Regions from separate parts of the Paraburkholderia sp. GAS42 genome, predicted to be linked through region 2. Evidence: predicted binding sites of a transcription regulator. Region 2 holds the regulator's gene; the other holds the start of a gene.
The links. The regulator FNR, encoded in region 2, switches genes on or off when oxygen is low (the NO sensors DNR and NnrR bind a similar motif). The targets are predictions, from matches to a motif close to TTGATNNNNATCAA.
Positions count from the first base shown of each region.

Region 1: P3T16_RS07605 (universal stress protein) is a predicted target of FNR. The motif match lies at 1,593-1,606, and genes of this name have one in related genera.

Region 1 is NZ_JBNDML010000004.1:59,230-62,607, reverse strand. It holds gene P3T16_RS07615 (acyl-homoserine-lactone synthase) at 68-661, shown strand; gene P3T16_RS07610 (FadR/GntR family transcriptional regulator) at 745-1,434, opposite strand; gene P3T16_RS07605 (universal stress protein) at 1,737-2,222, shown strand; gene P3T16_RS07600 (helix-turn-helix domain-containing protein) at 2,321-3,082, shown strand; gene P3T16_RS07595 (SUMF1/EgtB/PvdO family nonheme iron enzyme) at 3,226-3,378, shown strand, end outside.
Region 2 is NZ_JBNDML010000015.1:27,018-30,395, reverse strand. It holds gene P3T16_RS21675 (zinc-dependent alcohol dehydrogenase family protein) at 69-1,055, shown strand; gene fnr (fumarate/nitrate reduction transcriptional regulator Fnr) at 1,147-1,935, opposite strand; gene P3T16_RS21665 (hypothetical protein) at 1,949-2,230, opposite strand; gene P3T16_RS21660 (universal stress protein) at 2,536-3,021, shown strand; gene P3T16_RS21655 (universal stress protein) at 3,226-3,378, opposite strand, start outside.

The DNA.
Region 1 (3,378 bases), on a different contig from region 2:
GGTATTTCGACCCGAAATGCATAAGTTTTCATGCGTATTGGCTAACCAACGCGTAATGGAGAACGACATGCAAGCAGCTATCCGGATTGGCCTGCGTCAAGAATTTGACAACGATCACATCAACGAGATGTACCGGCTGCGCGCCCGTGTGTTTCATGGGCGGCTTGGATGGGACATTCCGACGATCGCGGGGATGGAGATCGACGGCTATGACGCACTCGGCCCGCATTACATGCTGATACAGGACAAGGCGGGCGCCGTGCGCGGCTGCTGGCGCCTGATGACGACCGAAGGCCCGAACATGCTGAAGGACACGTTCCCGCAACTGCTGCATGGCGACGCAGCGCCGGTCGGGCGGCATATCTGGGAACTGAGCCGCTTTGTCGTCGAGACCGGCGGCGAAGAGCAAACGTTTGGCTTTGCCGATCTGACGATGCACGCGATCCACGAACTCGTGACATTCGCCGACCGGATGGGCATCACGCGCTACGTCACGGTGACGACGACGCCGATCGAGCGCCTGCTGCGCAAGACGGGCATCGAACTGCGACGGCTCGGGCCGCCGCTGCGGATCGGCGTGGAAAATGCGGTGGCGCTGGAGATCGCGGTCAGCCCGCAGACGCGGGCCGCGCTATTCGGGCCGATGGCTGCCGCAGCTTGATGCGTGCGGGTTGCGGCCCGGCGTACAGGCCGGGTTGCGGACGGTTGCGGACGGTTGCGGACGGGGCGGCGTTTATTCGCCGCTCACGACCCGAACATCCGGTTGAGTGCGTTTTCGAGGTGAGCGCGCATGGCCTGGCCAGCGGCGGCGGAGTCCTTGCTGCGGATCGCCTCCAGCACGGCAAGATGTTCGCGCTGCACGAGACGCTGCCGCTCCAGCGTTTTCACGAGCGACAGATTGCGGGACAGGTTCATGCTGAACACGATCTGCTCTTCGATGAACGACATCACGGTGATGAAAAACTGGTTCTTCGACGCCCGCGCGACTGCCAGATGGAATGCGAAGTCGTCTTTTGCGCCAATGCCCTGTGTTTCGATGATGCGTTCGAGTTCATCCCATGCATGCTGGATCGCCGCGACATCGTCGGCTTCGGCCTGCTGCGCGGCCAGCGCCGCAGCGCCCGCCTCCGTGACGATGCGAAATTCGTAGCAGCGACGGATGTCCGAGAGCGTTTCGAGCGGCGCGAAGCGGCGCACGTCCGGATCGGGCCGGCGCGCGACCGTGGTTCCCGAACCGTGCCGCGTGACAATGATGCCGTCGGCACGCAGACGCGCGAGCGCTTCCCGCACCGTCGGGCGCGATGTCTCGAAGCGCTCCGCCAGCGCGTGCTCGGTGGGCAACCGCTCGCCCTCCTTGTACTCGCCTTCCAGGATCTGGTTCAGGATGTCGCCGTAGATCTTTTCGGGCAACCCCGAGGATTTCCGCTCGTTCATCATCGATGCCGCAGCTTGTCTGAATAGAGCATGATTGTAAGGCAAACTTTGCGCCGTGCCCGCCTGATTCTGATAGACGGCAAGCCGTGTGGCGGCTGAAAGCCTCGCCCGGTATGGCTCCGCTGCTTCCTTGCGGTCAAGTACCCCGACCTTACGACTTGATTTACATCAAGGAAATGTCTGCGGTTTTAGGTGATCATTTAATCTCAGGCTTTAATCAAGTGCGCTCGTAGTGTTCTCGAAGTGCCCTTTCTCCCGGGTCGTTCCGCATCGTGCGTCGACCCCTCTGTTGCGGAGGTCTCATGTACTCACGTATCCTGGTTGCGGTCGACGGCAGCGAAACGTCGCGCCGTGCGTTCCACGCTGCGCTCGATCTCGCGAAGTCGAACGGTGCAGTCTTGCAGGCGTTCTACGCCGTCGAGAACTCGCCCATGTATTTCGACGCGCCCGGCTATGACCCGTCGATCCTGCGCAACAGTCTGATCGCACAGGGCAAGGAACTCGACGCGGAATTACTGCAGCTCATGCGTGACGCCGGCGTACAAGGCGCCGTCGCGACGGGCGAAGCCTCGTCGCTCGAGGATGTTTCCGTGCTGGTGCTCAAGGCCGCCGCCGCGTTCAACGCGGATCTGCTCGTGATGGGCACGCACGGCCGGCGCGGCTTTCAGCGGCTGATTCTCGGCAGCGTCGCGGAACGCTGCGTACGGCAGGCAAAGGTGCCTGTCTTGCTGGTGCCTTCCGCAGTCGGAGACGAGCAACCGTCGCCAGAAAAAGCCAGCGCCGCCTGACATTTTCAGACAAGACGCCCACGCGTCCTTTTGTCACTCAGGCCATGCAGAGGCCGGTGGGACAATCAGGACATCATCACTTTCCCGGCCTTCCGAACATGCTCACTCCCGTCGCGCTTTCCCAGTCTGCCGCGCATCGGTCCGCCCGCGCTGTCCCGTCCGTGCGCGCCGGGCGCGATGCGGCCCGCTGTTCGACGTGCTCGATGCGGCAGCTTTGCATGCCGCAAGGCCTGCGCGCCGAAGATCTGCCAAAGCTCGAGGCGCTCATTTGCAATGCACGCACGGTGCGACGTGGCGAAGCGCTCTATCGGACCGGCGACCCGTTCGATAACCTGTACGCCGTCCGGTCGGGCGCGCTGAAAACGGTGATGGCACACCGTCTCGGCCGCGAACAGGTAACCGGGCTGAAACTCGCAGGCGAGCCGCTTGGCCTCGACGGCATCAGCACCGACCACCACGCGTGCAGCGCGGTCGCGCTTGAGGACAGCTCGGTATGTATCGTCCCGTATCCGGCGCTCAAACGTCTGTGCCGCGAAATCGGTTCGATGCAGGACCGGCTGCACAAACTGATGGGCGATCAGATCGTGCGCGAGGCGAAGCAGATGATGGTGCTCGGCTCGCAGAGTGCCGACGAGCGCGTGGCCGCTTTCCTGGTGGATGTGTCCGAACGCAATGCGCAGCGTGGATATTCGTCAAACGAATTCAATCTGCGCATGACGCGTGAGGAAATGGGCAGCTATCTTGGCATCACGCTCGAAACGGTCAGCCGTACGCTGTCAAGATTTCAAAAGCGCGGCCTGATCGACACGCAGGGCAAATTCATCCGCATCGTCGATTTTGACGGGCTGCGTCAGCTCTAGTCAGCGCACGCGGCCGCCGCCTCGGTCGCTCCGGGCCGCGCGCAAGAGCGCGGCCGCAAAATGGCGGATATCATTGCGGTTTGGCATGCCTTCTGCAAGCAGGTACAGTTTCCGTACCGTGCCCTCCAAGGAGACCCGGCGCAATGAATCGCGATCCCGCACTGCAGCACCCGCTCGTCCATCGACTCATCGAAGCCCGCCGCGTCACCGACGCGTTGTTTGCCGTCGTCAAACCCGAGTTTCTTTACGAGCGTCCGATCCGTGAACGTCACCGGATCGTGTTCTACATCGGCCAT
Region 2 (3,378 bases):
GGCGCGGCGATAACCGGTTCGCCCCGGCCTTCCCGGCGTCGACTGGAGATCAATCTGGGAGGCAAGCGATGCGCGCGATGGTGTTCGACGGCAGCTCGAGTCTGCTACGCGACATGCAGGTGCCGGATCCCGCACCGGCCGCCGGACAATTGTTGATCGACATTCGCGCTTGCGGGATTTGCAGGACCGATCTGCATGTCGTCGACCGGGAATTGACCGATCCGAAGCGGCCTGTCATTCCCGGGCACGAGATCGTCGGCACAGTCGCCGCGCCCGGCGCCGATGTCACGGGATTCGCCGTCGGCGACCGTGTGGGCGTGCCGTGGGTCGGGCGAACCTGCGGACATTGCCGCTATTGCCTCGCTCACCGCGAAAATCTGTGCGATGAGCCGGGATTTACCGGTTACACGATCGACGGCGGCTACGCGGAGCGTACGGTCGCCGATAGCCGTTACTGCTTTCACCTGCCGCCTCAGTATTCCGACGTGGAAGCCGCGCCGCTGCTATGCGCCGGCCTGATCGGCTACCGAACCTTGAGCATGGCCGGCGACGCGCAGCGCATCGGCATCTACGGATTCGGCGCGGCGGCCCACATCGTCGCGCAGGTTGCGCGGCACCAGGGGCGGACAATCTATGCGTTCACGCGGCGAGGCGATACGGCCGCACAGCAACTCGCGCTCAGCCATGGCGCAACATGGGCCGGCACTAGCGACGACACGCCGCCCGAGCCGCTCGACGCCGCGCTTCTGTTCGCGCCGGTCGGCGCGCTTGTACCGCTTGCGCTAAAGGCGGTGGCGAAGGGCGGCATCGTGGTGTGCGGCGGAATTCACATGAGCGACATCCCGTCGTTTCCGTATGCGTTTCTGTGGGGCGAGCGGCGGGTCGTATCGGTCGCCAACCTGACACGCGAAGATGGCGTCGCCTTCATGCGACTCGCCGGCGAGACGCGTCTCGAGATCGAAACGACGCGCTATCCGCTCGGTGACGCCAACCAGGCGCTTGCCGACCTGCGCGAAGGACGGCTGACAGGCGCCGCGGTGTTGACGGTCCGTTAAGGTCGCATCAGGAAGCACGGCGCTGAAAGCGCCTCGCTGTGAGTTCCGGCATCGGAGGGAACCGGCCCGGCGGCCCGGTCCCCGATCGACTTCATACCCGCGCCAGTCCGTCCAGATCGAGAATGTGAATCTGCTTGCCACGTGTCTCCACCAGACCTTCCCGCTGGAACTTCGAGAACATGCGGCTGACGGTTTCGAGCTTCATGCCGAGATAGCTGCCGATCTCCTCACGCGTCATGCGCAGATAGAACTCGGCGGGCGAATAACCGCGTGCTTTCAGCCGGGTGGACAGGTTCAGCAGGAAGGCGGCGACGCGCTGTTCGGCGGACATCGTGCCGAGCAGCATCATCAGCACCGATTCCCGGACGATCTCGCTGCTCATCATCCGGTGCACATGCTGCTGGACGCCTTTGGCTTCCCGGCAAAGCGATTCGAGCAGGTGGAAGGGAATGATGCAGACATTGCTGTCCTCGATCGCGATCGAATCGCAGCTGTGGTGGCCGGTGCTGACGCCGTCGAGTCCGAGCGCGTCGCCCGCGAGATGGAAGCCGGTGACCTGCTCGCGTCCATCGCGATGCATGACGATCGTCTTGAACGAGCCCGCGCGCACGGCATAGATGCTCTGGAACGAATCGCCCGTGCGGTAGAGCGCTTCACCCTGCTTCACCACGCGTGTCGAGCAGATGATCGCGTCGAGCCGCAGCAATTCGAGCGGCGAGAGACCCTGCGGCATGCAGACAGAACGCATCGCGCAGGTGGAGCAGCGCGACGCCGGACGTGTCGCGTCGGCGTGGGCGCCTGCCGCGTTGGGCGCGCGGGATACCGCCGGGATGTTGCGGGCAGGCGGCGCGTCGACAGGGTATTCGGCAACGTCAGACATGATCTGCTCCTCTTCACTCAGTGGCGCCAGCAACACGCTCGCGCGCGATTCTCTCAATCGTGTCTCGCGCCAACTGGAATTCGCTGGTCTTGTCGAAGAAGTAGTGCGCGCGACGGCCATGCAGGCTTCGCGAAACGACGCATCCGAATGGTTGGTCAGCACGCGTGCCGACAGCGGCGGCGACACCCGGCACGAACACAACCCTAGCCACCACACCGGGTCGCTGCCCGAGTGCGGCGATACGCGGCCGTTCCGGCTGCGTGCGAGCGCTGTGAGCCTTATTGTGCACTGCCATGCGGGTTCGCCTGACCGGGATCTTTCCACGTGGAGCGATGTCAATGCGGAGAGGGGAGAAATTCGTCTGAGGCCCTCGCCTGAGCGGCGCGGATTGTACCTCCCCTCATTTTGCCCGCTTTACCCGTGGTGTGCCAGGCGAAACAGCGAGTAGCCTGTACAGGATCTGCCCGCCCGGCCGGGACAGCGCCCGACGCTTGATCCGCGTCAAGTCTACGTCCGTGACTGGCGGTCACACTGAAACCTCGCACGCGGCCGCGACGGTCGCGCCATCAACATGAGCGGGCGTAAGCCCCGGAGGCGGTCATGTACAAGCGAATTTTCACGGCGATCGACGGCAGCGGCTGCGCGCGGCTTGCGCTCGAAGAAGCGATCAGGCTGGCGCAGGTCACGAATGCCACGGTAACGGCCGTTTGCGTCGTCGAACACGCGGCGCGACTCGTCGATGTCGGGGAGGGGGTCCTCGACGACGATCCCACGAGCATCGAGGCGTCCGAACGGGCCACCGCCGCGCTGGCCGAAGCAGACGAATGCTTTCGAAAGGCCAACGTGCAGGGCGTGGCCCGCGCGATCGACGCCTGGGGCGAAGACATCGCCAGCGTGCTCTCGCGAACGGCCGACGAGTGCGAGGCCGAACTGGTCGTCATCGGCACGCACGGCCGCCGGGGCTGGCGGCGGATGCTGATGGGCAGCGTCGCCGAATCGCTGGTCCGGCTGACGAGCCTGCCAGTCCTGCTCGTGCGCTTCGACCCGGAGGCTGAGCCGCCGATCGGCGCGAGCGCGGCCCCGTAAGGGTCGCAGGTCGTGGCAGGCAAGTTTCGTCCGCCGGGGGGGGGCGCCAGCGACGCTGAACGTCATCGTTCCGCCGATACCGGTCGCCTCGCCCGAAGCGGCCGGCCGCCGGTCCGGACTGTCGTCCGTGCAGCCAGGGAGGCGGACCTGATGCTCGATGAGCCCGTGTCGATCACCACAAATGCGCGTGTTCGCATGAGCGCGTCAGTGCGACATCAGCACGGGCAGGGTCATCGACTGGAGTACCGAGCGAGTAACGCCGCCCATCACGAGTTCCTGCCAGCGGGCGTGACCGTACGCGCCCATCACCAGCAGATCGCTTCCGCCATCGGCGGCGTGCGACAGCAGCGCTTCGCC